Regions from separate parts of the Exiguobacterium sp. SH4S7 genome, predicted to be linked through region 2. Evidence: riboswitches for the same ligand, from Rfam matches in the RefSeq annotation. Region 2 holds a riboswitch; each other region holds the start of a gene.
The links. Region 2 has a riboswitch for thiamine pyrophosphate ahead of thiW (energy coupling factor transporter S component ThiW). Riboswitches for the same ligand answer to the same signal wherever they lie in the genome.
Positions count from the first base shown of each region.

Region 1 (9,743 bases), on a different contig from region 2:
AACGGAACAAACGAGTGATCGTCATCACCCACGATGAGCGCATGCTTGATGTGTGCGACCGAGTTCTCCGTTTACGAGACGGTCAGCTCGAAACGCTGTAACATGTATGTCGCATGCTTGCACACTACTCGCTTAATCGGGGGCGCTAGCATCGGGACACCCCGCTTCTGATTGAGGAGACTATAGAACTTTAACTGATTATGAGAAGAGGAGCGCCGACCCGGAGGGGATGACGCTCCTCTTCTTTCAGTATCTATGGCAGCGTGTTGAAGTTTTCATCAACCGACCCGATGCCTTTCCGGATGACGGATGAGGTCGAGATGATAGGACAACCAGGCGCTGAACGTGATATGAACGGATAACGTCCGCATCACATCGATGTCAATCTGTTGAATCTTCAGAAGCCTCTCTTCGATATGGTGTGAGACGAGGAAGACGTCGGATAACGCCAGGAGCGCCCGCATCGCCTCATCTGGTTTGACGCCCGCGGTTATCGCGAGCGTATGTAGCGACAGATGAATGCTGCGAGTTGTCCCGGCCAAGTAACATTCGATCAACGCATCGAGTACAGGCGACAAATGTGTGGTCTCGTGCGTCCCCCGCTGATAGATGCTGATCCCCTCTTCGGTCACGTAATCCGTCCGCCCCATTAAACAAGCTTGAATCATCCGATACATCGCTTCACGCGTCACGTTCATCCGCCTCCTTCTTTTCTGCCGTTTCAGCATAATGTCAAACGACTCACGGGGCAAATATCCTTGTTCACACTTCCATAGACAATTCGGTCACATATGCTCGGACATTAGTAACTCGAACGTGAACGAAACGATTCGTTTCGGGTACAATAATGGAGAAGGGAGCGGTTTTATATGCAGAAAAAATGGAAGTACGGTCTCGCGACTTTGTTCACAGGCTATTACGCCGTCAGTTATTACGCGTTCAAGCGGATGACTCGCGGAAAACGTAAGACGCCCGAGATGCTCTTAGCACCCTATACGAAAGAAGATCAATCCTTTTATCACGACGTGCCGTTCGAGCACGTCTCCCTCCGTTCCCGTGACGGCTACCGTCTGTATGGCCGGGTCTATCGGAACAATAATCATAAAAAGTGGATTGTTTTTGTCCACGGTTATACGGCCTCCCACAGCTTTATGGCACCGCACTTGGCGATGTTCCACCGGCTCGGCTATAACTTGCTTGCGGTCGACTTGCGCTCACACGGAGAGTCGGAAGGGGTGTACGCCTCGTACGGATACCACGAGAAACATGACATCGTCGACTGGGTCGAGTGGTTACGCGACCATGAGACGGTCGATCAAGTCGGGCTCCACGGCGTATCGATGGGCGCCGCGACGATTCTTCAGGCCGGCCCGCTCACTGATGTGGATTTTTTGATCGCCGAGTGCCCGTTCGATGACATGAGGCAACTCATGCGTCACCAATTGAACGTGCTACATCGCTTACCGGGTGACTTGTTGTTGCCCGGCATCAATTACTTCTTGTGGAGTCGGGCCCGGTTCACGATGCGGCAAGTCCGACCGAAAGTAGCGCTCGCATCAATCACTGCACCGGTGCTGTTCATCCATGGCACGAAAGACGACTTTGTCCCGACCTGGATGTCCGTCGAGATGAACGCACTCAACCGCCAGAACGCGCTCGCACTCATTCACGGCGCCGAGCATACGAATTGTATCTTAAAAGACCAACCTGCCTACGAGAACGCTGTCAGTCAGTTTTTGCGTCGGTGACGTGAATCGGCCCGGCGATCAAGTCGAGCAACGTATGGATGAGGATCAACGGCCACAGCATTCCCATCGCCAAATATAAATAGCCGAACAGGAAACCGACAAGGCCCGTCGTGACAACCCCTTTCGGACCCTGGTACGCATGGGCCAGACCGAACAGCCCGCCCCCGATGATGGCGAGCGTCGCATCCGGGACGTCCGTGTATAAAGAAATCGTATACAAGAGGACGCCGCGGAATATGAACTCTTCGGTCGCCCCGGCCGTGAACGATACTGCGCCCCACGCCCTCGCTTCGTCGGTCGTGCGCGGAAGGAGCAATCGTTCAATCTCAAGCCCGTAAAACGGCCGAAGCTTTGTCCGTAACGCGGCCGACGTCTTGACGAGCAAATAGAACGCGATGAGACCTGAGATGACTATGGTCGAAAAGAAGAAATACTGCCAGGCGCGCCCGTCCCCATCCGGCGGCGCGAACCCGAGACCGACCGCTTCCGGCGGGACTTGGAACAAGAAGACGAGCGCTAGTAAGAGCAGGCTCAGCCCCCATGCCGACTTGATCGTCTCTTCATAGACACGGGTTCTCCCGAGCGCCTCGATCATCGGCTTCACGAGCCGGGCGTTGAATAGTTGTACGATCAATAAATACGCAAGAATAATCGTAAAGACGACCTGTTCAAGCATCTATATCCTCTCCTGTCCTTCCTGTTAGCTATATGCTACACTATTCGGGTATTGTCTAGAAAGCTAGGAGGCGGAATCTTGAAACGAATGATGCTGCGACTGACCGGCGTAATGCTTGTGATCGTGCTGTGCCTCGGCGCAATCGGCTGGTTTGGTCAACATGATAAAGTGAACAACGCCCTCTACCGGGCCTATTACGGTGACCACGGTATCCCGGCGGTCCACCAAGACGTCTACAAGGAAGCCGCGGCCACCTATGACGTCGATTGGCGGCTACTCGCCGCCGTCCACCGTGTCGAGACGATCTTCTCGCACAGTTCATCGATGCGCTCTTCGGTCGGCGCGATCGGACCGTTCCAATTTATGCCGCGGACGTGGCTCGGTTGGCAGTACGATACGGATGACCAAAAAGGTGATGTCCCGGAAGACGAAGTCGATTTGACCGACTTGACGCTGATTGAGCAGTACGGCGGCTTAGGCCGAGACGGGGATGATGACGGCAAGGCCGACCCTCATAGTTTGGTCGACTCGGCCCATGCCGCCGCTTACTATTTGAGCGAGCACGGCGGGCAGACGACTGATTCAGTCGACTCGATTCAAAACGCCATCTTTGAATACAACCGGAGTGACCAGTACGTGTCAGACGTCATGTCCTTTTATGAGCAGTATCAGGACGAGCTGTCTTTACTGCCTGGTGACGCGACGACGACGACGCAGCAGGTCGCCCGGTATACGATCCGGTATCTCGATTGGTTCGCAGGCTGGGCATGACCCGGCACTACTTGGTTAAAGTGAGGAAACAACATGAACACGCATATCGAGGAAGTGACGATTCGAGTCAAATCGATATTTAACGAAGACAAGACAAAGCGTTACATGCGAACGTATGAATTCACCGACGTCGTCGATGGGGTGATTTGTGCCGTCATCATCTATTCTCCACGGATGAGCGATGCATTTTTATCTGGTACGACGACTCAACGCGCCTACATGCTCATGCGGAACCATTTGGACAAACCGATCCGCGAGATGCGCGTCATCAGTCTCGTCCCGACGCTCGCCATCAATGACAACCTACCCTACGTCGAGTCTCAACTCGACGAAGTGAACTTTCATTACGTGGAAGAGACGCTCGACGAGGTCGAGACGAGCGGCGGCATGATCATCGTCGGTTGGGGTTCGCCTGGGCGCCTCATGCACCATTCCACACTGTACAAGACGTTATTCGCCGAGCACGAGGCGAGCATGTATTGTATCGGTACGACGTCAAAAGGCGAACCGCAACAAATTCGCATGGCCAATGAAAATACGGTACTCGAAGCGTTCAATAACGAATCGATCAAACCGAAATTTAAGATCTTGAAAGAGACAAAACAGGACGACTCGAAATGAGTCGTCCTGTTTTTTATCGCACGCCGATCCATACACTTACTCCGAACAGCGTGAACAAGAGTGACGCCAACAGAAAATCGTTTCGCGTGACCGGAATCACCTCGTACGTGGAACGATGTTCACCCGTAAATCCCCGAGCCTCCATCGAGAACGCGATCCGCTCGGCTTGACGGATAGCGCCGGCAAGAAGCGGGATTAGGAGTTTCGGGATGTGCCGCACGTGATCGATCCGGGTGTCGAGGCGCACGCCACGTAAGGCATGCGTTTCATAGAGCTGCATCAGTTCGATCTTTAAAATCGGGAAAAAGCGAAAGCCGACGAAGACGCTATAGGCGATGTTCGGAGACAATCTCGCCTGCTGCATCAGACTGTAGACGAACCGCTTCGGGTCCGTCGTCAGCGTGAACAGAAGCGACAGGACCGTAAAGGCGAGGACCCGAAGCGAAAGTGTCGCCGCCAACAACACGTTCTCCTCGGTGACATCATTGCCGAAGAGCGAGAACACGACTTGCCCGCTCGCCTCTCTGCCGAAGACGAGCGTCGTCCAAAGCGTCCCGAGCGCGGTCAGTAAAAATGGGATCATGAACAGTCCCCATCGCTTCCAGCTCACGTCGGAAAAGATGAATTGGAGGGCGATTGTGCCGAAGAAGACGACGAGCGGAGTCCACGGGTTGTACACGAAGGCGAGACCGAACATGAGACACGTCACGGTCAAGAACTTGATTGTCGGGTTCATCTCGTGAAACGTCATCAAAACGCCTCCGTCAACAGTCCGTGGGCCCGCAATAAGTCCGAGTCGTCCCAAATCGACGCATCGTACGGCCCACTCAAGTTCCCGTCACTCATCAAATAATACGTGCTCGCGGCACGGGCGAAACTGAGATCGTGCGTTACGAACAAGACCGTCTGCCCCGCACGGACTCGTTCAGCCATCAATGCATGGAGCGCTCGAAGTGATGCCTCGTCTTGACCGGCCGTCGGTTCATCAAACGCGAGCAGTTGTTTACCCGACAGAAGCATCACCCCGATGGCGAGTCTCCGTTTTTGACCGTGACTGAGTGAGAGTGGATGGGCGTCACGCAGACGTTCAAGCCCGAGGCGTGCCAACATGTCCTCGATTGAACGGTTATGTCCATATGCTAGTTCCCGCGACACGTCACTCGTCACAAACAAATGCGCCGGGGATTGCGGGACGAGCCCGACTTCACGGTGATGCCGCGCCAGGCTTTTTAGCCACGTCGATTTGCCGCTGCCGTTCCGACCGAGGATGGCGATCACATCCCCGGGGGCCACTGCGATTTTGCTCGCTGCAAGTTGAAACTTTTTGTGATTCACTTTCGGTATCTGAAATAATGTGTTTGTGCCCCGTGTCGTTTCAATCGGCGTAAATGTATAATCCGGTTGAACGACGAACGATCCATCGCCTGCGATCCTTCCGTTCACGAGTTCCAGGTGCCGGTCAAAGAAGTCGCCCCACATGTACGGACGATGCTCGATGACGACGATATTGACGTTCCGTGCGGACTTGTCGAGCCAGCGAACGAACCGACGTGCCGTCGCCGGGTCGAGGTGTGAGAGCGGCTCGTCGAGTAAGAGCCATTCCGGACATCCGATCAAGGCACAGGCGACGTCGATTTGCTGCTTCTCGCCCCCTGATAAATCATGGATGGTGCGGTGGCGATAATCGGACAAATGTAACTCGTGCAAAATCGCTGAGACACGGTCCATCATCTCGCTTCGGGCGACCGAAAAGTTTTCGAGCGTGAAAATCAGCTCTTCCTCTACCGTCTGCATGACGAACTGGCTGTCCGGGTCTTGAAACACCGTCCCGACGCGGCGATTCACCTCGCCAGGCCGATACGTGGCATAGGACCGACCGAATAGATGCAATCGCCCCGTCACAATCCCATCACAGTTGTCCGGGTAGAGCCGATTGAACAAGGCGAACAAAGTCGACTTCCCCGACCCGCTCGCCCCGGTGATGAGCGTTCTGCCGTCCTTAAGACGAAGTGTGATATCTGTCAATACGTCGCGTTCTTCCCCCGGGAAACGAAACGCCAGACGCTCGGTCTCAACCATGTGCCTTCCTCTGCCGGGTGACGGCATACCCTTCTAGCGCACCCGTTCGAAGCAACAAGTCGCTCAAAATCTTCCCGCCGATCCCTGCGATGAGCATCCCGCTCGTCGCCCGTAGTGCGAACATCAAAGCCACGTACGTCGGACTGAGCGCGCTGAGACCTCCCATGACGTACGTATATGCGAAACTCGTCACTGCCGCACCGAATCCGGCGAGCATGAGCACCCACAAGTCATACCGCTTATACCCGGTTAGTGCGAACGCCGCTTCGGCGCCGAGTCCTTGAATGATGCCGACGAGGATGATGCGCGGACCGATCGCATTGCCGATCATCATCTCGATCGACGCTGCGAGCACTTCCGACAAAAAGGCGGCGCCTGGCTTTCGAATGATGTAGGCGGTAATAATCGAGACGATGAACCAAATCCCAAAAATCCATTCATAGGCGATCGGCCCGATCAAGCCGGCCCACAAGTTCCCCACATGGACGAACGCCAAATAGACGACGGCAAAGACGACCGATAAAATCGACAACAAGACGATTTCTTTCAACTTCCATGAGTTAAGCATCGATGCGTCCCTCGTGTGACGGACTGTTCACACTGAACGTGACCGACATGACGACGTGGCTCGACTTCTCGCGAACACGGTTGAACGTCGCCTCATAAAACGCGAACACCGGCTCGATGTCTCCGTGAATTCCTGAGGCATAATGCATCGCGTCATTGAACACACCCCGTGCTTTCGCGAAATCGATCTCTTCATAGATGATGTCCATGTAATCATCATCACCGAGCGGGTAGAGCGCGAACTGTGAAGAGACGTATTGCGCACCTACCCGCCCGTTCACAGGTTCACTCGATACGTCGAGCAGATTGTCCCCGGCTGTGTCACCCGGACAGCCAACCGAGAACGTTCCACTCATCGAGACGTGGGTCCCTGTCTTCGTTGCGTGTGACAAGACTGCTTTCGCGACGTCAAACACGTGCTCGGCCCGACCGCGAATCACGGTCGACACATCGTCCGTGTGCCTCCAGACGTTGCTTAAATCAGTTTCTTTGAGTGCTCCTTTGATGACCGGTATGAACTCTGACGTCATCGGGCTTAGCGTAAAGCGGAACCCGACGATCGGGCTCGTTCCACATTGTTGATTCATGATGATTCCCCCTTTATTTGGTTACACAAAAAAGCCGCATCCATGAGAATGCGGCCACTTATCCAATCATCAATCCATCAGAAAAAGTGCCACACTTCCTCACGCCAGTATTACCTGGATCGAGTTATAAGGGATTGGAGCCATGCTCACATCTCAGCCGAAGCACCCCTAGTGTAGTCCAATGTATGCGGTTGTTCATGCAAGCAAAAGTATAGCCGTTCGATTCTGAATTGTAAACGGTTAAATCATGAAAACGTCGCGATTCCGTTTCCTGGAAGCGTATCCCGTAACGTTGTCCAGTCTGACGCCATCTCTTCGTCTGACAGTAGACAGGCGTCAAGTTCAAGCTCGACGCGCACGCGGTCCATTCGGTGACCGATCAAGACGAGCTCCGTCTGGCGGTCGCCGTACGGCTCGATGTAATCGGCCTCAAGCTCTGGTTCGGCGGCGAACATCTGCTTTCGTTCCGCGTCAGGAAGCGTCGCGAGCCAACGGCCGGCATGTTCGAGCGTCGACGCGTACCCCGCTTGGGAGAACAGGCAAGCGATGTCGTTCCGTGAGGCGATCCATAAAAAACCTTTCGCCCGGACGACTTCTTCCGGGAACTGTTCGATCCACGCATGTAAACGCTCCGGGTGGAACGGACGGCGGCGGCGATAGACGAACGAACTGATGCCGTACTCTTCGGTTTCAGGGGTATGGTCGTCTGTCTCGAGCTCTTGGATCCATCCGGCGGCATGCATCGCCTGGTCGAAGTCGAACAAGTTCACGTCTAACAGGTCGGACAACAATACGTTCCCGTACGTACTTGTCAAAAGTCGCGCCGCCGGGTTTAACGCGCGCAACAGACTTTCGATCTCGTGCAGTTCCGGTTCCGTGACCCGGTCCGCCTTGTTGAGGACGATGATGTCGGCAAACTCGACTTGATCGACGAGCAAATCGACGACTTCCCGGACGTCACCCGTGTCGACAGCCTGTTTCCGTTCATGCAGCGATTCGCCCGAGTTGAAGTCTTTTAAAAATCGATATGCGTCGACGACCGTCACCATCGCGTCAACATACACACGGCTCGTCAAGTCGATACCCAAGGCGTCATCCGCATATGTAAACGTCTGCGCGACCGGGATCGGTTCCGAGATACCTGACGACTCGATGATGATGCCGTCGAGCTGTCGGTCGTTCGCAATCTCGCTGACCGCCTCGAGTAAATCTTCTCGCAACGTGCAGCAGATGCAGCCGTTAGACAGCTCCACCAACTTCTCGTCCGTCCGTGAAAAACCTGCCCCGTCAATCAATCGCTCATCGATGTTCAGCTCGCTCATATCGTTGACGATGACGGCATATTTTTTACCATCCCGATTGTTCAACATATGATTGAGCAACGTCGTCTTGCCACTTCCTAAATATCCGGACAAGACTGTGATCGGAATTCGTTTCATGATGTATACCACCTTTAAATCGTAATCATTACTTTTTAGATAATGAACGGGATCACGTCCGTTGTCAACAAAAAAACACGCTCAAAAGGAGCGTGTTTTCTTGTTGACTAACATGATTGTTATCGCTCGTCCTTCCAGCGCCCACGCTTTCCGCAGGCAATCCCGGAGCCGCATCGCGACTCACGTCGCTGCTGGGTCTCCGTTGGTTTGCTTTCCTGCAGGAGTCGGGGCGCCATCGAACGAGCAACGCAAACGGTCGCCATCTAGCGGCCATTTGTCTTTTTCTGAGGCCCCGACGGCCGAAGAAAAAGCTCTGGATATGTTCTTCGTACCAGTTATTCTTCTAACGCTTTCCGTTCCGCCTCGGAGCGAGGATACGTGTTCGCCTGCCACTCGGCCCGGTAAATCGAATCGAGTTGCGTCAATCCGACCTCGTCATCATCCTTATCGGCATCCACACTCGGCGTCTCGTCCCACTTTGGTTCAAGATACGTATGGTCTTCTTTCCGGGCCCGGTCGTCCAATAACTTTTGAATCCCGACCCGAGCCACCGCCGCTAGTGCCAATCCGATTCCCGCTCGCACGAGCAATCGCTTCACCATAGCCGTCCCTCCTTAACGTCCAAACCGATAAAGTGGCATCCCTTTCACGTCCGTATCGATCTTGAAGACCGAACCCGCATCCGGATGAGCGGCGAGCGCCTCGTCGTCCATGCCTTCCCGTGCCGTCGTGATCGCCAATTGTTTTAAGTCATCCCCGATAAAACTACACGACGTGACGTTCGGCGCCGGGACGATGACTTCAAGCACTTTTTCACCCGTCTCCGGATTCCACCGCGTGACGCGCCCGCCTGCAAAGTGGGCAATCCATAAAAAGCCGTCTTCATCCGACGTCATGCCGTCCGGGAACCCGTCCTCATTCTTGAAATCAATGACGACCTCACCTTCCCCGAGCGTGCCCGTTTTCAAATCGAACGGGAACTTGCGAACCGTCTCGGTCGGCGTATCGATATGGTAAAACGACGTATGGTCAGGTGACCACGTCAACCCGTTCGATAACGTCAATCCGCTCAACATGACCTCGGTCGTGCCGTCGCGGTTCAAGCGGAACAACGTCGCCTGCTCAGACTCGTCTTTTAAGTGGAGCGTCCCGGCGAAGACACGACCGTACGGGTCGGCTTTCCCATCGTTGAAGCGAAGGACACCTTCCGGGTCATCAAGTTCGACGAGTTTATCGAGTTGTTTCGACGTTTCAT
Region 1 covers NZ_SJUT01000001.1:779,583-789,325, reverse strand. The annotation lists gene EVJ29_RS03980 (ABC transporter ATP-binding protein) at 1-101, shown strand, start outside; gene EVJ29_RS03975 (hypothetical protein) at 279-698, opposite strand; gene EVJ29_RS03970 (alpha/beta hydrolase) at 870-1,748, shown strand; gene EVJ29_RS03965 (CPBP family intramembrane glutamic endopeptidase) at 1,726-2,424, opposite strand; gene EVJ29_RS03960 (lysozyme) at 2,512-3,195, shown strand; gene EVJ29_RS03955 (DUF1643 domain-containing protein) at 3,229-3,816, shown strand; gene EVJ29_RS03950 (energy-coupling factor transporter transmembrane component T family protein) at 3,830-4,567, opposite strand; gene EVJ29_RS03945 (ABC transporter ATP-binding protein) at 4,567-5,895, opposite strand; gene EVJ29_RS03940 (ECF transporter S component) at 5,888-6,463, opposite strand; gene EVJ29_RS03935 (YkoF family thiamine/hydroxymethylpyrimidine-binding protein) at 6,456-7,049, opposite strand; TPP riboswitch at 7,129-7,229, opposite strand; gene EVJ29_RS03930 (GTP-binding protein) at 7,295-8,488, opposite strand; gene EVJ29_RS03920 (hypothetical protein) at 8,824-9,090, opposite strand; gene EVJ29_RS03915 (SMP-30/gluconolactonase/LRE family protein) at 9,103-9,743, opposite strand, start outside.
Region 1: linked by a shared signal. The riboswitch ahead of EVJ29_RS03935 (YkoF family thiamine/hydroxymethylpyrimidine-binding protein) and the one ahead of thiW (energy coupling factor transporter S component ThiW) in region 2 are both predicted to bind thiamine pyrophosphate.

Region 2 (9,743 bases):
GTCACCGTACTGGGTGTACACTGAACCGGATTTGACGGGATAGAGCGAGGTGTTGACCGTGAATTCCGCATCCGACGTCCGGCCTTCGTGCGTCTGATGATAGAAGTTCGGGAAGTACAACATCTCGTCACGAAGCGCGTTCAAGTTCGGTGTCAGTTCCTGTCCGTTGATCGTCTGTCCGATCACCGACGTCTGGAACGACTCGAGCTGCAGCATGATGACGTTCGTATCAGCCGTTGTCTCGACGTCGGTTGGAGTCGAGGTACCGAGCCGCGTCTCTTCTTGTGCGGTTAAGCCGTCTCCGAAGCCGAGTTGGTCGCCGATGCCACGGAATAAGTCGAGGCCGTGATACCCCCAAAAGCCGTACTCGTAATATTCACGCATGTTCGAAATCGGTGCTTGCTCGTCATCATTCGGCTGACTGACGGTTAATGGAACGACGAAGGCGGCCAAGCCGATGACAAAACCGGCAGCGGCGATCCGGCGGTTTTTTCCTGTGACTTGCGCAGGTCTTTTTCTCATATAGACGAGGACAGCGGTATAAAGCACCAGGTCCGCGAACAATAGAAAGTCGGTCGGTTGAATCAACGTCAGGAAGCCGCCGCCGACGTCGCCCATCTGACCAACGTCTGACAAAAGCGCGACCGACAACAGATTGCCGAAATAGCGGTAATACCAGACGTCGGAGATGAGGAGTGTGCTGTGTAGAAACAGCGAGGCGAATAAAATCCAGCGCCGTGTTTTCGTCTTCACGAGTAGAGCCCAGCTCGTCATCATGAGAATCATCCCGATATTGACGAGTAAAAAATGAACGTTGAACGCGCTCGCGGTCAAGACGCTGAATAAAAATAGTTTGGCAAGTGATAGTGACAGATAACTCCAATAATCAAGATATTTCATAAATAGCCTCCAAACGGTACGTACACGTCGTATTCTTTTTCATGTACCTGTTCGTAGGTGGCGGGAAACATGGGGGTGTGCGATACGGACGAAAAAAAGCGAGGCGAGCGCCTCACTTGATCAAAAATGTGTCCCGAAGCTCGATGATCGTGCCTTCCGGGGCTTTTAGTTTGCTCAAATGTCCATCGACGACGAAGTAGATGTTGCCGCCATGTTTCGGCAAGAACGTGACACCGAGCGCCTCGAGCCGACGGACTTCCGCTTCAAGGTCATCGACGTACAAGGCGAAGTGAACGGGTCCGGCCGCATGTTTCGAATACGGCGATAACGTCTCGTCGGTCTTCGCCGTCTGGAGTTCGATATAGAAGTCGCCGAGCTTGAGCCAACTGTTGAACGCCCGGGTATGGAAGTTGGGTGACTCTTGGACGAGCTCAAAACCGAGCGTTTCATAAAATTGCTTTGACGCCGCATAGTCGGGCGTTTGGATACAGAGATGGTGGATTTGTTTCATCGTGTCACTCCTTTGCTTTCATTTTAGCGAATAGGAGCCTGAAGCGGAACTTTTCTTGAACGAAGACGTATACGACACCGAGGAGGGATACATATGGAAATCCAATACGAATTGACGGAAGAAGACTACATTCACTTCAACTTGAGTCATATTAGACGTTCAAAGATAGGGAAGAGGATGCTATTCCTGCAGCGCATCATCGGGCCCGTCATCATTTTAGGTGGTGGCGCTTTGACGTTCGCGACATTGTTTCAAGATACGAGCTGGTGGCTGTTTGGGGTGTATGGCGTCATCAGCCTCATCTGGTTTCTGTATTATCCGAAGTATTTTGAACGGCATATCCGAAAACAGACGAAGCGGATGATTCAAGAACGAAGCAATGAAGGCATGATCGGCCCGCATACGATGGATCTGGATGAAGACGGTCTTCGTGACAAAAATGCGTTCGGGGAGACGAAAGTCTCATGGAGCGGCATCAAGGAAGTCGTCGAGGAAGCCGATTATGTGTATTTGTATAACTCGTCGGTCAGCGCCTACATCTTGCCGAAACGCGGGCAGGACATGGAGGAGGTACAACGATGGCTACCGATGCGTTGACGATTCAACCGATTGATGAGACGAACTTGGATGCGGTCGTCGCCTTGACCGTCGCACCTGGTCAGGCCCGCTTTATCGAAACGAACGCGGAATCGCTCCGCGAGATGGACGTCGACGTCAAGTACGCGTGGACGTGCTACGCGCTCTGTCGAGACAATCAACCGGTCGGCTTCATGATGGTCGGGGCCGAGAACAAGGTGGAGCGTTACGTCTGGCTCGACCGCTTTATGATTGATATGGATGAGCAAGGGAAAGGCATCGGGTCAACATTTTTGCAACTTGCGATTGAGTGGATGCAAGAGCGATTTGATGTCGATGACCTCATCCTCAGCCTCCATCCGACGAATGAACCGGCGAAACGGTTTTATGCGAAGGGCGGATTCGAGGACAGTGGCTTGATTGATGAAGCGAACGGGGAAGAGATTTGGGTGTATCACGTGAAGCAGGGACAGCCTTCCTAAGTCGGCCGTCCCTGTTTTGGTGGTTGTTGTTCAATTATCGCTTCACCGTGAGCGGACGCAACTGTTTGACCCGCGCCAAGACGATCCAGCCGAGGATGGCTCCAGTCATGCTCGAGGCGAGGAAGGCCGGGAAGAAGAACAGCGCCCCAAACTCAGAACCCATTAAGATTTTCGCGTATGGGACGGCGATGAGCGAGGCAATGACGCCCGTCCCGATGACTTCACCGAGCGCAGCGAAAGCGACCCGGTTCGTCCGCACGTAAAATAGTCCAGCAAGCAAGGCGCCGATCATACCACCTGGGAAGGCGAGCAACGACCCGGTCCCGGTCATGACACGGACAAGTCCGGTCACGAACGCGACGAGGACGGCACCAATCGGACCGACGGTGACGGCGGCGATGACGTTCACCATATGTTGCACCGGATAGGCCCGGGCGACACCGGTCGGGATGGAGATGAATAAGGAGCCGATGATGGCGATGGCGATGAGCATCGCCATCCAAGTGAGTTGTTGAATACGCATGAAGTGTCTCCTTTCAAAATGAAAACGCACTTCTCCAAGTGGAAAAGTGGCGTGGACAGACAGACGTATCCAAGCCACTTCCCTACGCTGGTATGAGCCAGATCAGGTTCGAAGGGTCCGGCAGTTGCCGTCTCAGCCCGAAGGCTCCCCTAGTGGTCGTTTATTGGTTTGAGTATAGCATAACGTTATTTTGTTGCCTCAATTTTTCGCGGTCGGAAGATGAAATAAATGATACCGCTATACAGGGCGTATAAAAACAGGGAAAACATGAGATTGATGACCCACGGGAGTGTACCCATAAATACGGTGACCGAGGCGTTACGGAACCAGCCGAGTGAAAGACATAGTCCGACAAAGCTGAGCACGATCGTCGTCCAAAAGCTGATATCTGGACGTCTCGACACACGGCGAACGACTAGACCAATTATGAAGCTGAAGACAGCCGTCGCACCTAAATACATATAGAGTAGCGCATCGACCGGGTATGAATAATAGACAACGTCCATATTATTTCCTCCTAAACGAAGTGTGGTGAAAGGAAGTGAGGTCAGTGAGGGATGCCATCCCATGGCGTGACGAGTCTTACCGTGAACAGTTCGAGCACTGGCTCGATGGTCACGTGCCAGGCGTGACGTGGCGGGTTGTGAAAGATACCGATTTGACATACTTGATGTATGGAGAGTACGGGGCAGACCGTTACTACGCCAAGGCGGTGACAGCAATCAGTGGTGGCGAGGCTGAACTGTCGATGCATCTAGCCGAACGGCATCCGGGACTCGTCCCGGAGGTCATCGCCATTGCCGCGACACGCAACTGGCTACTTATGCGAGACATCGGCGGGTATGCACTTCGTGAATACCCTAAGCACAGTCGGTACAAAGCGGCTGTGCGTCAATATGCGAAACTACAGAGAAAAGAAGCGAATTACACGGATACGCTTTTGGCCTACGGTATCCCGGACCGGCGTCCGGCTCGTCTAAAAGAAGAGATACGGACGTATTTACCCGAGTTATGTACGGGGTTAGATCGAGATAAGGCAGAGGCGGTGCTGGCGCTCCAAGACGAACTCCTCACCATGTGCGACGAGCTCGCGACTGGGGTGCCGATGAGTCTCGAGCACGGCGACTTACATGGCGGCAACATCTTTTGGCGCAAACAGACGGATGACTTATGTATTCTCGATTGGGGCGATGCGACCGTCACCCATCCGTTCTTCAGCGTCCGTGTGTTTTGGAACGCGCTCTACGACTTGTTGCCAGAAGACGATGAAGTCGCATGGTATGAACAGATTCAGAAGATGCGTACCGTCTACTTGGCTGAGTGGGAAGGTGTAGCGCCTCGGGACGTGCTATGGCGCCATTTGTTGATCGCTGAAGAGCTCGGTTGCGTGTATCGGGCGCTGTCGTGGCATGTATATGTGACCAACTATCGGTATGATCCGTCCGAGTCAGCCGATAAACCGGCCCAATGGCTCAACTTGTTCCTCGAGTATCGGGACTTGAAACGTCGCGGTACGTGATCACTCGTTCTTCTCGAGCAGGTTTTCATAATCCGTCTCGTTCCAAAACAGCTGGGCGATTGACTCCGGTGCTTTCAAAATCTCACCGTCTTGGTCGTAGACGATAGCGTAGCCGTTTTCGATCTCAAAGACGATCAAGTCGGCCGTCACTTCCTTGACGCCGTTCCCGGCAATGATGACGTTCTCGATTGGGTCGCGTGCGACTTGAACTCCCCATTCGTCGAGCTCGACGATGAGCGCTGACGTGTAGGCATGGCGGTCGTAAATCGATTGAAACTCGTCTTGCGTCAATGTGACGTCGGTCGGGGGGGCACTCGTCCCGTATTTGCGCTTCTCAATCTCCTCAACGAATTGCGTGAACGACTCTTCTTGCCAAAAGAGTGGTGCGACCGACTCGGGACCGTTGGCGATCTCACCGTCTTCATTCTCATAGACGGTCGCGTACGTGCCGTCGTCGAGCTTGAACGGATAAATATCGGCGTATGTATGATGGATCCCGTCCCCGGCGATGACGACGCGTTCGAACGTCTCACGGAACGGTGTTAGCCCTTGGGTTTCGAGCGCTGCTAACAAGTCTTGGGCAGTCTCGTGTTGGTCAAAGACGTCTTTGAAATCTTCTCGTGTCCATTCGATCGTCGCTTCTTCATCTTGTTCATTCATATCAGGAGAGACGATTGGTTGCTCGGCTTGATCGGTACAACCTGTCAGCAAGAACGCGCTTAAGCCAAGTAGTCCTAATCGTTTCATAAAACAACCCCCTAGTAAGTTACATTATTTCCCTATTTTACATTAGCGTAGCATGTATGAAATAGGATGAGAACCTGGATACTTTCTCATCTAGGGCAAATGGAATCGCTACCTCGTCTGGTTCAATCCACACAATCTGTACGATTGAACAGGGGAATGTCGACTTTTGGCGAACACATTTAGGAAACTGATTTAAAGGAGAGAGAGAGATGCCAAAACGAAAATTTGCCAATCGTCGTGATTGGGAACGCATATTAAAAAATCGATACGCACAAATGGAGGTGCGGGACGATCGCTTCTCGGGCACCGTCGCCCTCTTTCAAATTGACGCCGTCCGAGCCCCACAATATAAGATGCATCAAGGAAAGGAGTTCATCGTCGCCGACGCAGGTTACGCGTGGCTCCAGTACTTCTCAGAACATGAACCGTTCGGGGTGACCGTCATGTTCGATGACCGGGGCAACATCGTCCAATGGTACATCGATATCGTCGAGGGGATCGGGTATGAGGATGGGATTCCGTACATGGATGACCTCCTGCTCGACATCCTCATCTTCCCGAACGGTGACGTCGTCCGTAAAGACGAGGATGAGTTCGAAGCGGCAGCCAAGTCAGGTGAGCTCACGCCGGAGATGGTCGACCGTGGCTGGCGTGATTTCAAGGCGACGCTCGATCGGATCGAACGCCGCGACTTCGTCTATTTTGATTTAGCGAACGAGCATTACGAGCAGTTGAAGCAAAAGCTTTGAGTCTTCCCGTACTGCTTTTGGTACAGTGAAAGAACAGGGGGGAAGATAGATGAAACAAATTGATCTCGAGAAGTGGCCGCGTAAAAAGCATTATGAGTTTTTCAAGGCGTTTGACGCCCCGCATTTCAACGTGACGGCGAACGTCGACGTGACGAAGCTACATACGTTCGCGAAGACGCGCGGACAGTCATTTTTCAAGCTGTTCTTATACGGCGTGGTGAAGACGGCGAACGCCATCCCTGAACTTAGGTACCGGATGCGCGGTGACGTGGTCGTCGAGCATGATGTCGTCCATCCATCGTTCACCGTCATGATGGATGATGACGTCTTCAATTTCTGTACGGCGACGTATAAAGACGCGTTTCCCGACTTCATGGAGGAAGTGGCCGTGCGGATGAGCGGGGCGAAACGAGAAGTCGTCGTCGGAGATGACGAGCCGGACAGCCTGCTCTATATTACGAGCGTGCCTTGGCTCACGTTCACGAGCATCAGTCACCCGACGAATGACCAACAGCACGATAGCGTTCCGCGGATCGCCTGGGGCAAATTCACGAAAGTTGGCGACCGGATGATGATGCCGCTCTCAGTCCAAGCGCACCACGCGCTCGTCGACGGCGTCCATATCGGGAAATATTATGAGAAACTGCAAGCGTGGCTCGATGATTTGAGCGACCTTCACGTTAAACAGCCAGAAGAAGTCGGACTCGACGAGGCGATCCGCCTGCGCGAGAACGGAGAGCTCGAGCGGGCGAAGCAGCTGTTGCTCATGCTGTTGCGTCAAGATGAGAAAAATCCACGACTCCACGCGCAATGTGCCTGGTGTTATGACTCGCTCGGCGAAGAGCGTCAAGCCGTCCCGCACTATGAGCGGGCCATCCGACTCGGTCTGAGCGGTCACGAGCTCAGTGAGACGTATATCGGGCTCGGCAGCACGTACCGTGCGCTCGGTCGTTACGAGGATGCCGAACAACTATTTGCTAAGGCGATCGAACAGTTCCCTGACATCGCTGCCTTGAAAGTGTTCCAAGCGATGACGCGTTACAACCTCGGACAGCATCAGGAAGCGACCGGTGCGTTGCTCGAGCTGCTCGCGAGTCCGCAGCCGGATGACAGCATTCAGCGTTATCGTCGCGCCATCGCGTTTTATGCGCGCAATCTCGACGAGACGTACGATTGATCCGGAAGACAAGGCTTGTGGAAGCGGCCTTGTCTTTTTATTGAATCAAATTGATTGACCGATCCAAATTACCGTGTTATATTTATCTCGAATTAAAGATAATTAAATTTAAAGTATTGTTTTCTCTCAACAAAGGAGGGGAACAGATGAAACAATCAGACGCCTTAAAAGCAATCACCGTCTTATTTCGGGCTTCACAATCGATCCAGGACATGGTCAAACACGAAGTCGCCGCATATGGACTGAACGCGACCGAATTCTCGGTACTCGAACTGCTCTATCATAAAGGTGACCAACCGATTCAAATCATCGGCAAAAAAGTCTTGCTCTCAAGCGGCAGCATGACGTATATCGTCGACCGACTCGAGGCAAAAGGCTATTTGGTCCGGAAAGCTTGTCCGAGCGACCGCCGTGTGACGTATGCCGCATTAACCGAAGCGGGAACCGACTTGATGGATCAAATTTTTCCGACACACACGAAACGGATGAACGAGTTGTTCGACGGAATCGATTTAGATGACACAATCACACAATTGAAGACGGTCGGCAAACGTGCCGAGGCGTCAAAATTTTTTAACTAATTATCTCGAAATCAAGATTTTGAAGGAGCGATTTAAATGAACCATGTAAAAGGGATTCACCACGTGACGGCGATCACGAGCAGCGCCGAAAAGAACTACGACTTCTTTACGAACGTCTTAGGGATGCGTCTCGTCAAAAAGACGGTCAACCAAGACGACATTCAGACGTATCACTTGTTCTTTGCGGACGATAAAGGTAGCGCCGGGACGGACATGACGTTTTTCGACTTCCCAGGCATCCCAAAAGGCGTGCACGGGACGAATGAGATTTCAAAGACGTCGTTCCGTGTCCCGACGGATCAGGCACTCGACTACTGGGTCCGCCGTTTTGATCGGTTAAAGGTAAAACATGAAGGCATCACCGAGCAGTTCGGCAAGAAGACGCTGTCGTTCGTCGACTTCGACGACCAAGCGTATCAGCTCATCTCGGACGAGTTCAATCAAGGTGTCGCTTCTGGTGAGCCGTGGCCAAACGGTCCGATTCCACTCGAGTATGCCATTACTGGACTCGGGCCAATCTTTATCCGTATTTCTGACTTCACGTACTTCAAGCAAGTGATGGAGGAAGTCATGTTGTTCGAAGAAATCGGGCAAGAAGGTGACAATCATCTCTTTGAAGGAGGTGAGGGTGGAAACGGAGCGCAAGTCGTCGTCATCCATGACGAGACGTCTCAGCAAGCACGTCAAGGGTTTGGAACGGTGCATCACGTCGCGTTCCGCGTCGATGACCGCAGCGTCCTCGACGAATGGACAGCACGGCTGCAACAGTTCGGGTTACCGACGTCAGGTTACGTTGATCGTTTCTTCTTTGAATCGTCGTATGCACGCGTCGCACCGCAAATCTTGTTCGAATGGGCGACCGACGGACCAGGATTTATGGGTGACGAACCATATGAGACGGTAGGTGAGAAATTGTCGCTCCCACCGTTCTTAGAGTCGAAGCGTGAGCAGATCGAAGCGATGGTCCGGCCGATTGATACAGTCAGGAGCACAAAAACGTTCGAGAAAGAGTATGAGGGTATGCCATCATGAGTTTTTTCAATCGTTTGTTCGGTAAACAAGAAGCATCAACCAACTCACAAGGAGGAACTACTATGTTGAAAATTGGAATCGTACTCGGATCGACTCGTGAAGGACGCGTTAGCCCGCAAGTCGGAGAATGGGTAAAAGAACTCGCCGACAAGCGCGGTGACGCGAACTATGAAATCATCGATATTGCGGACTACAGCTTACCGCTTCTCGGCGAGGCTGGCGGTGACGCGACAGGTGCTGCGGCATGGTCAGAGAAAATTGCAGAGATGGACGGTTTCGTCTTCATCGTACAAGAGTACAACCACTCGATGACAGGCGCGCTCAAAAACGCCCTCGACTACTTACGTAACGAATGGCATAACAAGGCGGCAGGGATCGTCTCGTACGGTTCGGTCGGCGGCGCTCGGGCAACTGAGCATGTGCGCGGTGTCTTGAGCGAACTCTTGATTGCCCACGTCCGGGTCCACCCGGCGCTCTCGCTCTTCACAGATTTCGAGAACGGCACGCACTTCGCACCGAAAGACGTACAAGTCCAATCGGTGAATGATATGCTCGACCAGCTCGTCCCATGGACAGAAGCGATGCAGACGGTTCGTACGAAAGCAGCGGAAGCGACGAACAACTAATTAAGCAACTGATTGTCCTTTCAGGGACGATCAGTTTTTTTGTGTTACTGTTCATTCGATATTGCATCGTGTATCGTCAGTAAAAGAAGGGAACAAAAGAAGCATACATATAGCCTGAAGGAGGAAACAACGATGAAATGGATGATCTATGGCGCGAACGGCTATACAGGTGAACTGATTGCCCGGCAAGCAGTAAACGAAGGGATGACACCGGTGCTCGCAGGGAGGCGTGCGGACGCGATCGAGCGTCTTGGTGACGAGCTCGGATGCGAGACGCGTGTCTTTAGTCTGTCGCTCGACAAAGCGAAGCAGGAACTCGC
Region 2 covers NZ_SJUT01000003.1:397,627-407,369, reverse strand. The annotation lists gene EVJ29_RS08845 (LTA synthase family protein) at 1-900, opposite strand, end outside; gene EVJ29_RS08840 (VOC family protein) at 1,013-1,411, opposite strand; gene EVJ29_RS08835 (YcxB family protein) at 1,505-2,008, shown strand; gene EVJ29_RS08830 (GNAT family N-acetyltransferase) at 1,990-2,469, shown strand; gene thiW (energy coupling factor transporter S component ThiW) at 2,504-2,992, opposite strand; TPP riboswitch at 3,055-3,153, opposite strand; gene EVJ29_RS08820 (hypothetical protein) at 3,178-3,498, opposite strand; gene EVJ29_RS08815 (aminoglycoside phosphotransferase family protein) at 3,543-4,511, shown strand; gene EVJ29_RS08810 (hypothetical protein) at 4,512-5,258, opposite strand; gene EVJ29_RS08805 (DUF402 domain-containing protein) at 5,468-6,007, shown strand; gene EVJ29_RS08800 (tetratricopeptide repeat protein) at 6,057-7,184, shown strand; gene EVJ29_RS08795 (MarR family winged helix-turn-helix transcriptional regulator) at 7,331-7,765, shown strand; gene EVJ29_RS08790 (ring-cleaving dioxygenase) at 7,802-8,797, shown strand; gene EVJ29_RS08785 (NADPH-dependent FMN reductase) at 8,794-9,423, shown strand; gene EVJ29_RS08780 (saccharopine dehydrogenase family protein) at 9,556-9,743, shown strand, end outside.

Region 3 (9,743 bases), on a different contig from region 2:
AGACGTTGCCGCTATGAACGAGCAAATCCGCCTCTTCCGCCGACCACTCGTTTGAGATCGTCAGCGCCTCATGGCTGACGACGTCATGGTTCTCGAGCGGGTACTTGACGCCACGAATCGAGACCGAGGCCCGTTTCCAAGGTACGAGCGACAAGTAATGGTCAGGACGACGCGGGAGACGATAGTCCCCTTTTCCGACGAGGCGCACTTCTTGCCCGTCTGCGAACAACCGCATCTCGGGGTACGCCTCGAGCAGACCGACGTTGCTGAGCGTCATATCGAGTCTGCCCCCGAGTGCACCGTACACGTCGATCACGTCCGCCCCTTTCCCTCGTGCCGCCTCGAGAGCGATCTCAAGGTCGGTCACGTCTTTTTCAGACGGATAACGGACAGCTTCCTCCGGCACGGTGCCTGTGAACGAATCAAAGTCACCGACGAGCAGGTCCGGCTTCATCCCACGGTCGAGCAGCGTATGATAGCCGCCGTCGACGCCGATGACGTAATCGGCGTTCCGAGGAAGCTCAGGGACCGCTTCCGGGCTCGCAGCCACAATCAAGACACGCATTATCTGATGTCCCGTGTCGCGAGCGTCACGAAACGCGGCGCCGACGTGAACAAGAGCACGATCACGACCGCCGAGACGAGGAACGACGGCAACATATACGTCAAGTTATAGCCGAGCGAGTACAAGACGACCGGTCCTTCCGCATACTCGGCGAAGAAGACGATGCCGGAGACGACGTGCGCAACGTAGCGGAGCGCCGAGCCGATCAACGCCCCGAGAATCAAATAGAACGTGAGCGTTTTCTTGGCGCCGTCTTTTGCCGACTGTTTGACTTGCCCGGCGAAGATGCCGGCGACTCCGACGAGGCCGTAGGCGACCGTGTAGTCGAGTAAAAACTGGACCGGCGTGAAGATATAGGCCCCAAATAACAGTTGTAGCGTCCCGACGAGCGCGCCTGTCGCGAGTCCGCCTCTCAATCCATGCCGATAAGCCATCACGAGAATCGGCAGCATCGCCAAGCTGACTGCTCCGCCTTGCGGCAACCGATATGGGATGAGCATGTCAAAGATCAGTCCGAGCGAGGCGAACAGCGAGATTTCAATGAGCGCCTGTAGTTTTAAACGTTGTTTCATCTTATTCCCTCCTTGATATGAGTGAACGACAAAAAGCAGCATGACGTAAACGCCATGCTGCTATCGTGTAGCAACGTGCATTTTCGCCACATCCCTACGTCCGTGTGAACGGAACAGGTTCAAAGGGTTAGCTCATGCCTCTCAGCCACAGATGTGACACCCCTTGCGACAATATTTGTTGTTCTACAGACGATTATACACGAGACGCGTTGCGAATGCTATCGATTGCGTCTTTATAGCTCGGTTCGTTATAGATGGCTGAACCGGCAACGAGGACGTCGGCACCTGCGTCGATACAAAGTTTTGCCGTCGCAGGATTTACCCCGCCATCGATCTCGATCTCGAAGTCGAGACGACGCGCTTGGCGCATCTCGCTGAGCGCCGCGATCTTCGGGACGACCGCTTCGATGAACGCTTGGCCGCCAAAGCCAGGGTTCACGGTCATGAGCAATACCATATCGACATCACCGAGCACGTGCTCGATTGATGACAACGGCGTATGTGGGTTCAAGACGACACCACACTTGGCGCCGGCTCCTTTGATTTGTTGCAATACGCGATGCAAATGGTTTGTCGCCTCGACATGGACCGTGACGATATCGGCGCCTGCTTGAACGAAGTCCTCGACGAACCGTTCCGGTTGGTCGATCATCAAATGGACGTCTAATACCATGTCCGACTTGTCACGCAAACTTTTGAGTACCGGCAGTCCAATCGAGATGTTCGGCACGAACTGACCGTCCATGACGTCAAAATGAATGTAATCGGCCCCTGCTTCTTGGACCGCTTTGACCTCTGCCTCAAGGTTGGCAAAATCGGCCGACAGGATCGATGGTGCGATTTTAATCATGTTAGTACCTCCGTTGTCTATCTTTTAATTCCTCCATAAACGTAACATAGTTCGCATAGCGGGTGGAAGCGATTTCTCCGGCCTCGACCGCCGCTTTGACGGCACAACCTGGCTCGTTCAAATGGGCGCAACCACGGAATTTACAGTCATCGTGCCGCAAGACGAATTCAGGGAAACACCAACGCATCTCCTCGACTTCAAGTTCTTCCGGGAACTCAAGACTCGAGAATCCAGGTGTATCGGCGACGAACCCGTCCGCGAGTGTGATGAGCGTGACGTGACGCGTCGTATGCTTCCCGCGGCCAAGCGCTTTCGAAATTTTACCAGTCGCGAGTTCGAGCTCCGGTGCGACCGCGTTCAGCAACGAACTCTTCCCGACGCCGGTCTGTCCGGCGAACACGCTCGTCTTGTCTTTGAACGCGCTGCGGATGAGCTCGATTCCAGCTCCGTCTTCGGTCGACGTCTCAATGACTTGATAGCCGATCGAACGGTATAGCGCTGCCGCCGCACTAATTTTTTCTTTTTCAGCTTCTAGCAACAAGTCCATCTTCGTCAACACGATGATTGGGTGAACTTGCTTCGATTCGATCAAAATGAGAAAGCGGTCAAGCAAATGGAACGAGAACGCCGGCTCTTTCACGGAAAAGAGCAGAAACGCCTGATCGATGTTGGCGATCGGCGGACGGACGAGATGGTTCGACCGCTCATCGACAGCCATGATGTAGCCGGTCCCGTCCCCTTGGTCTTGAATATCGACGTCGTCCCCGACGACGGGCGAAATGTTTCGGTTCCGGAAGTTTCCCCGGGCGCGACATCTGATTTCAACTTTCGTTTCGGTCATGACATCATAAAATCCACCTTGCAAGCGAATAATCGTTCCTTTCATCCTGTTTCCTCCTTAGAAAAGAGGTGACGCGCACGCCACCTCTTCATTGTGAATCTTTTGCTTGGGCGTATGTCACCGTATCGGTCCGAACGACTTCTCCCTCGACTTCAATCGTCGCGGTACCGACTTCGTCCGGAGCAATGACGAGCGTATAGGAATACGTCGTCGTTTCTGTGATCATATCACGCAACACTTCGATCTCACCACGGGCATCGACGGTACGGATGACGACTTCGACCGGCTCCGCCTCTTCACCTTCTGCCGGCGGTTCGATTTCGACGTCCACTTCTCGCTCGATCGAGATGTCGGTCGGCTCGACCCCTTGTGAGACGATGACCGTCAGTTCCGTTCCCGGGTCGACCGCCGTCCCTGACGTCGGAAGTTGACGAATGATTTGATTCGCTGGGATGCTCGTCGAATACTCATCGCGTTTCACGATTTTCAAGTTGTTTTGCTCGGCATAAGTTGACGCCTCTTCGAACGTGTAGCCCGTCAAATTGGCGAGCTCAATTTTATTGCTGCCGGTCGAGACGACGAGCGTGACCGTCTCTTCCGACGCGATAACTTCTTCACCTGGCGTGATCGACTGCGAAATCACATCTCCGCTGTCGACCGTTTCGGACGCTTCGGATTGGATTTCAATATCTGTGAAATCAAGATCTTTCAACGTTCGTTCCGCTGCTGTTTGAGACAACCCTTCGACGTCAGGCATCTCGACCGTCTCTTTCCCAGCAGACACGACGATGGTGACGACCGTTCCACGCTTCGGCTTCCGTCCAGGTTGCGGGTTTTGCGAAATCACGTCGCCTTCAGACACGTTGTCACTCACTCGGTCCGTCGTCTCAACGACGAATCCGGATGCTTCCAGTTCAGTCGTCGCATCACCGACGCTCATACCGACGACATCAGGCACGACGGCACGTGACATTTCATCTGCAACCACATACGCGGCAACCCCGCCACCAATCAATAGAAGCACGAGCAATAGCCAGAGCCACCACTTCTTTTTCTTTTGTTTCTTCGGCGTCGCTGATTCCGGCTCGACTGCAGCTGCCGGCTGCTTGACGACTTCTTTCGGTTCTTCCGGGACGACAGGCGCCATGACGAGCGTCTGATCAAACTCGTCTTGTTCTGTCGGCATCCGTTTCGGTTCGTCCGCGCGGTCTGGGCTGAGCGACGTCAAGCAGTCTTTTTTAAAAGCAGCGACCGAGGCATGTCGTGCCCCCGGCGATTTGGCGAGCGCCTGCATAATACAGTTCTCAAGCGCTTGCGGAATTTTAGGGTTCAAGTCGAGCGGTCGGATCGGATCATCTTGCAAATGTTGCAACGCGACCGCGACCGGGGTCTCACCGATGAACGGGACTCGTCCTGTCACAAGTTCGTACAGCACCGCACCGAGCGAATAAATGTCTGACTTCTCATCGGCAAACTTGCCACGCGCTTGTTCCGGAGAGAAGTAGTGGACCGACCCGAGGACTGACATCGTATGGGTCAGCGTCGCGTTCGACATGGCCACGGCAATCCCGAAATCGGTCACTTTGACGTTCCCGTTTTGGTCGATCATCATGTTTTGCGGTTTGATATCCCGATGAATGATGCGATGGGCATGGGCATGATCGATCGCATCACAGATCTGTCCCATGATCCGTAACGCTTCCTCGATTGATATGTACTCTTCCTGTAAATATTGTTTGAGCGTCATACCATCGACATGTTCCATGACGATGTAATAAATGTCTTGTTCATCTCCGACGTCATAAATGGCGACGATGTTTGGATGGTTCAGACTGGTTGCCGCATGGGCTTCTCGTTCGAACCGGCGTATAAATTGTTCGTTATGCGAGAATTCAGATCGTAACACCTTAATGGCGACGGTTCGGTTTAAAATCTCATCGTGAGCCCGGTAGACATTTGCCATGCCGCCGCTACCGATTTGTTGTTCGATCCGATAACGATCGTTGATTCGTTCTCCACTTCGCATCGGATTCATCCTCTCTTTCTATCTGTAAATTGGACGAGCGCCACAGTGATGTTGTCGCTCCCACCCAATCGGTTGGCTTGATCGATCAACATGTCCGCCTTAGCGTCCGCAGAGATGGGACGAGTTAAGGCGTGTTTGATGGCTTCATCTGTCAGGTGAGTCGTCAAGCCATCCGTACAGATTAAAATCGTGTCGAACTCGGGGTCGGCAAACACTTGCAGATCAGGTTCGACGTGCTCTTTTGAGCCGATCGCACGGGTGATAATATTTCGTTTCGGGTGGATCCGCATTTCTTCTTCCGTCAATTCCCCAAGTTGTTTTAGCACGTTGACGTAAGAATGGTCTTCCGTCAATTGTTGGAGTGTTCCGCCACGAAGGGCGTAGACGCGGCTATCGCCGATGTGCACGATGACAATCGTTTCGTCATGCCAACAGACGCCAGCGATGGTCGTCCCCATCATGACGAGATTAGACTGCTTCGCGAATTCAAGCACTTGCTCATTTGCCAGCTCCACGTTATCACGGAACCACGTCTCCATCGCTAACGGTGTGGCCGGAAGCGTCGGAAAGGCGCGACGAAACTGCTCGATGACGAGCCCGCTCGCGACCTCTCCTGCCTCATGCCCCCCCATGCCGTCGGCGACGAGGGCGATCCCAGCATGCTCGTCCCCTAAAATCAAGACGGCATCCTCGTTTTGAGCCCTCACCTGCCCACGGTCGGTTCGGTATGCTAATTCCATCTTCCTGATTACCTCGTTTCTTGTTCGCGCTCCTTCGCTCGAAGCTGCCCACAAGCCGCATCGATATCCGAACCTTGTTCGCGACGAATCGTCACGTTCACTTTTCGATCTTTGAGCACTTTTTCAAAGGCAAAAATTTGATTACGTGGCGTGCGCACATAGTCGCGCTCAAGCACATGGTTGACTGGAATCAAGTTGACGTGGCATTTGACGCCTTTCAACAAGTCGGCAAGCTTGTGTGCATCTTCTTCTGTATCATTGACGCCACCGAACAAACCGTATTCAAACGTGATACGACGTCCACTCTTCTCCGTGTAATAGTTGACGGCTTCCATCAACTTGTCCAAGTTGTAGGCACGGTTGATCGGCATGAGACGTGTCCGAACTTCCGTCGACGCCGCATGAAGTGAAATCGCAAAGTTAATGCGCATCCCTTCGTCGGCGAACTTGTAGATTTTCGGCACGATTCCGCTCGTTGAGACGGTGATGTGGCGTGAACCGATGTTCAAACCGTCATCGTGGTTGACCGTGCGCAAGAAACGCATCAATTCGTCATAGTTGTCAAACGGTTCGCCGATTCCCATGACGACGATCGAGTCGACACGTTCACCGCTCACGTCGAGCGCCCGTTGAACATCTAATACTTGAGCCGTGATTTCTCCGGCTTCAAGGTTACGTTTCAACCCGCCGAGCGTCGATGCACAGAACGTACAGCCGATGCGGCAGCCGACTTGTGTCGTGACACAGACCGAGTTGCCGTATTCGTGGCGCATGAGTACCGTCTCGATCGAGTAACCGTCTTGGAGCTCGAACAAGAACTTGATTGTTCCGTCTTGTGATTCCTGGCGGACGAGTTCTTTTAACGTCGTCAACTGGAACGAAGCATCGAGTTTTTCACGAAGCGGTTTCGACAAGTTCGTCATATCATCGAATGACGTCACCCGTTTGACATACATCCAGTCATATAACTGTTTCGCGCGGAACGCCTTTTCTCCTGCATCGATGAGCCATTGTTCGAGTTCAGGGTATGTGAGCGAATATAAAGACGGCTTGGCGCCGACTAATGGGGTTTTTTCAACTGCTTTTGGATTCATGTTTATACCTCTTTCTTAAATGCGGCGATGTAGAAGCCGTCAGTTCCGAACGTCGTCGGAAGTAGTTTGAGTTCGGCGCGGTCCGATGACACCATCGGGCGTAACACTTCAGGAAGACGATCTCGGAGTGTTTCATCCCACGTCAATCCGTTCGACAATATATAGTCGGCCTGCCGTTCATTTTCAGACGGGTCGATTGTACATGTCGAGTACACTAGCGTACCACCTTGCTTCAGTAGTGGCAAGACAGCGTCAATAATTTCACGTTGGATGATCGGCAGTCCAGAAAGGGATTCTTTGTCCTTCGTCCATTTAATATCTGGCTTGCGGCGAATGACACCTAGACCCGAGCACGGGACATCGAGCAAGATGCGGTCAAAGCTCTCACGTTCGAACTCATCTCCGGCGTCTCTTGCATCGAGGGCTAGTGCGGTCACTCCATCGATTTGCAATCGCTTCACTTGTCGTTCGATCAGTTTTGCCTTATGAGGGTGAAGGTCGAGCGCCACGAGCGTCCCGCCGTCCATCCGTTCGGCGGTGTGCATCGCTTTGCCGCCTGGCGCGGCACACGCGTCGAGCACGCGTTCGGTCTTCTCGGCACTGAGCGCGTCGGCGACGATCATCGAGCTCTCATCTTGAATCGACAAAAGTCCTGCGTCGATAAACGGCGTCGTATGAACGTTTCCGGACTCGATGACGAGACCGTCTGACGATAGCTCAGAACGTGACGCTTGTACGCCTGACTCGGCGAGGCGTTCGATCATCTCGTCGACCGTGATTTGTTTGCGGTTGACGCGAACTGTCACCGGGGCCGGCTCGTTGTTCAACTTGCACATCGCCTCTGTCGCCTCAATTCCGTACGTGTTGATCCAATCCGCGACGAGCCAGTCGGGATGACTGTGCTCGATCGCGATCCGTTCGGCGTCAGGAAGCCCACTCAAATCTGGGAACCCGTCACGGGTGACGTTGCGCAACACGCCGTTGACGAACTTGCCGATGCCGGAGTGCCCACGTTTTTTGGCGATCTCGACCGCCTCGTGTAAGACGGCCCGGTCCGGCACTTTGTCTAAATAGAACAGTTGATACACGCTCATCCGAAGGAGCGGTAAGACGAAACTGTCCAGTTTTTTCGGGTTTTGGACACGCTTCTCCAATATATAATCAAGCGTCCGCTTCCGCCCGAGCGTTCCGTAGACGAGCTCTGTGTAAAGTCCCACGTCTTTTGAAGCTAGCTTTTTTTGGTTTAATAAATCGTTGACCGCAATCGTCGAATAGGCTCCGCCTTGTTCGATTTTGATCAGCGTATCAAGCGCTGCTTGTCTTACGTTCATGTCACCCTCCTAATTGGTCGCCCACTTGCAGCTTTTGTCCGGCACCGCGCATGAACGTGGCACCGTCCATCCGTTTTTTTCCGGCCGGCTGTAACTCTGTCACTTTGATGGCGACGTCATTTCCGGTCGCGACCACAAACCCATCCTCTTCAAGCCGGACGATTGTGCCCGCCTCACCGCTCCCGCTCGTCTTCTCGCTCGCGAACACTTTCACCCGCTCACCCGCGATCAATGTATACGCCGTCGGGAACGGGTTCATGCCACGAATGTGGTTGAAGATCGATGCACCCGGCTGCGACCAGTCCAGCTGTTCGCGGTCCCGGCTAATGTTCGGTGCGAACGTGACGTCACGTTCGTCTTGCGGTACCGCTTCGATCCAGCCTTCTAAAAAGGCTGGCAACGTCTTGATCAACAGATCAGACCCTGCGACGGCAAGTTTGTCGAACAGCGTACCGACCGTGTCTGTCTCTTCGATCGGGACGATCGTGTTCGCGATCATGTCACCTGCATCCAATTTATCGACCATGTACATGATCGTGACGCCCGTTTCTGTCTCTCCGTCCAAAATCGCTTGATGGATCGGTGCGCCCCCCCGGTATTTTGGAAGGAGCGAGGCGTGCACGTTGATCGCGCCATATGTCGGCGCCTCTAACAGTTCACTCGGCACGATTTGCCCGTAAGCCGCCGTCACAATCAAATCCGGTTCAAGCGCCAAAATATCCTCGTAATCGGTGCGGACTTTGATCGGCTGCAATACCGGGATGTTATGACGGAGCGCACACTCTTTGACCGGTGTCGGTTTGAGCTCGCGCTTGCGACCGACCGGTTTGTCCGGCTGCGAGACAACACCTACGACATTGTATCCTTCTTCGAGCAAGCGCTCAAGTACGGATACGGCAAACGCCGGTGTGCCCATGAAGACGATGCGCTTGTCGGTTCCTGGCTTAGGAACGGCGAGTTTATCGGTGAACAGGACGCCGTCTAAATGGTCGATCTCGTGTTGGATGGCACGCGCGAAGAAGCCGCTTGCTTTCACTTCTTGAAAGCGCCCTTTCATGTCTTGCGTCTTGACGACGATCGACTCATGTCGTTCGACGAATCCGAACTCACCCGGGATGCTCAAGCAACCTTCTAATCCGACGGCTTTGCCTGCGGTCGAAATGATCTCTGGATTGATCAATACGAGCGGACCTGTTTCGTCGTCAGTATGGACGACGGCAAGGCGCTGGTTCAAATTGACTTGCGGCGCGGCCACACCGACGCCATCATACTCATACATCGTGTCAAACAGCCGGTCGACCGTCTGGCGCAACTTCTTGTCAAACTTTGTCACCGGGTCACAGTTGACCCGCAAAATCTCATTTGGAATTTCGACTACTTTATACATTTCGTTCCACCTCACATGAAGACGTATGGATTTACATCTATACTCAATTGATATTCTTTTTTGCTGATTGCTTTCGCCCGCGCTTGTTGCAGCATGGCGAGAACGGGATATAACGCTTCCGGTTGTTTCGTCTTGATAAACAGCTGGTAGCGATACAAGTTTTTAAGTTTCGATAACGGTGCCGGCATCGGTCCGTTCAGCCGGGACTGCTCGACGTGCGCTGCCGCGAAATCGGCGGCGAACAGGTCGGCCTCGGCTTGCGCGACGAGCGGATTTTCAGCCGCGAACGTGACGAGCGTCACGTACCAGTAAGGCGGATGGTTGCCGACTTGTCTGA
Region 3 covers NZ_SJUT01000002.1:166,067-175,809, forward strand. The annotation lists gene EVJ29_RS04960 (thiamine diphosphokinase) at 1-565, opposite strand, end outside; gene thiT (energy-coupled thiamine transporter ThiT) at 565-1,137, opposite strand; TPP riboswitch at 1,212-1,311, opposite strand; gene rpe (ribulose-phosphate 3-epimerase) at 1,331-1,987, opposite strand; gene rsgA (ribosome small subunit-dependent GTPase A) at 1,989-2,873, opposite strand; gene pknB (Stk1 family PASTA domain-containing Ser/Thr kinase) at 2,917-4,854, opposite strand; gene EVJ29_RS04985 (Stp1/IreP family PP2C-type Ser/Thr phosphatase) at 4,860-5,594, opposite strand; gene rlmN (23S rRNA (adenine(2503)-C(2))-methyltransferase RlmN) at 5,603-6,688, opposite strand; gene rsmB (16S rRNA (cytosine(967)-C(5))-methyltransferase RsmB) at 6,691-8,019, opposite strand; gene fmt (methionyl-tRNA formyltransferase) at 8,021-8,992, opposite strand; partial or broken gene def (peptide deformylase) at 8,978-9,406, opposite strand; gene priA (primosomal protein N') at 9,418-9,743, opposite strand, start outside.
Region 3: linked by a shared signal. The riboswitch ahead of thiT (energy-coupled thiamine transporter ThiT) and the one ahead of thiW (energy coupling factor transporter S component ThiW) in region 2 are both predicted to bind thiamine pyrophosphate.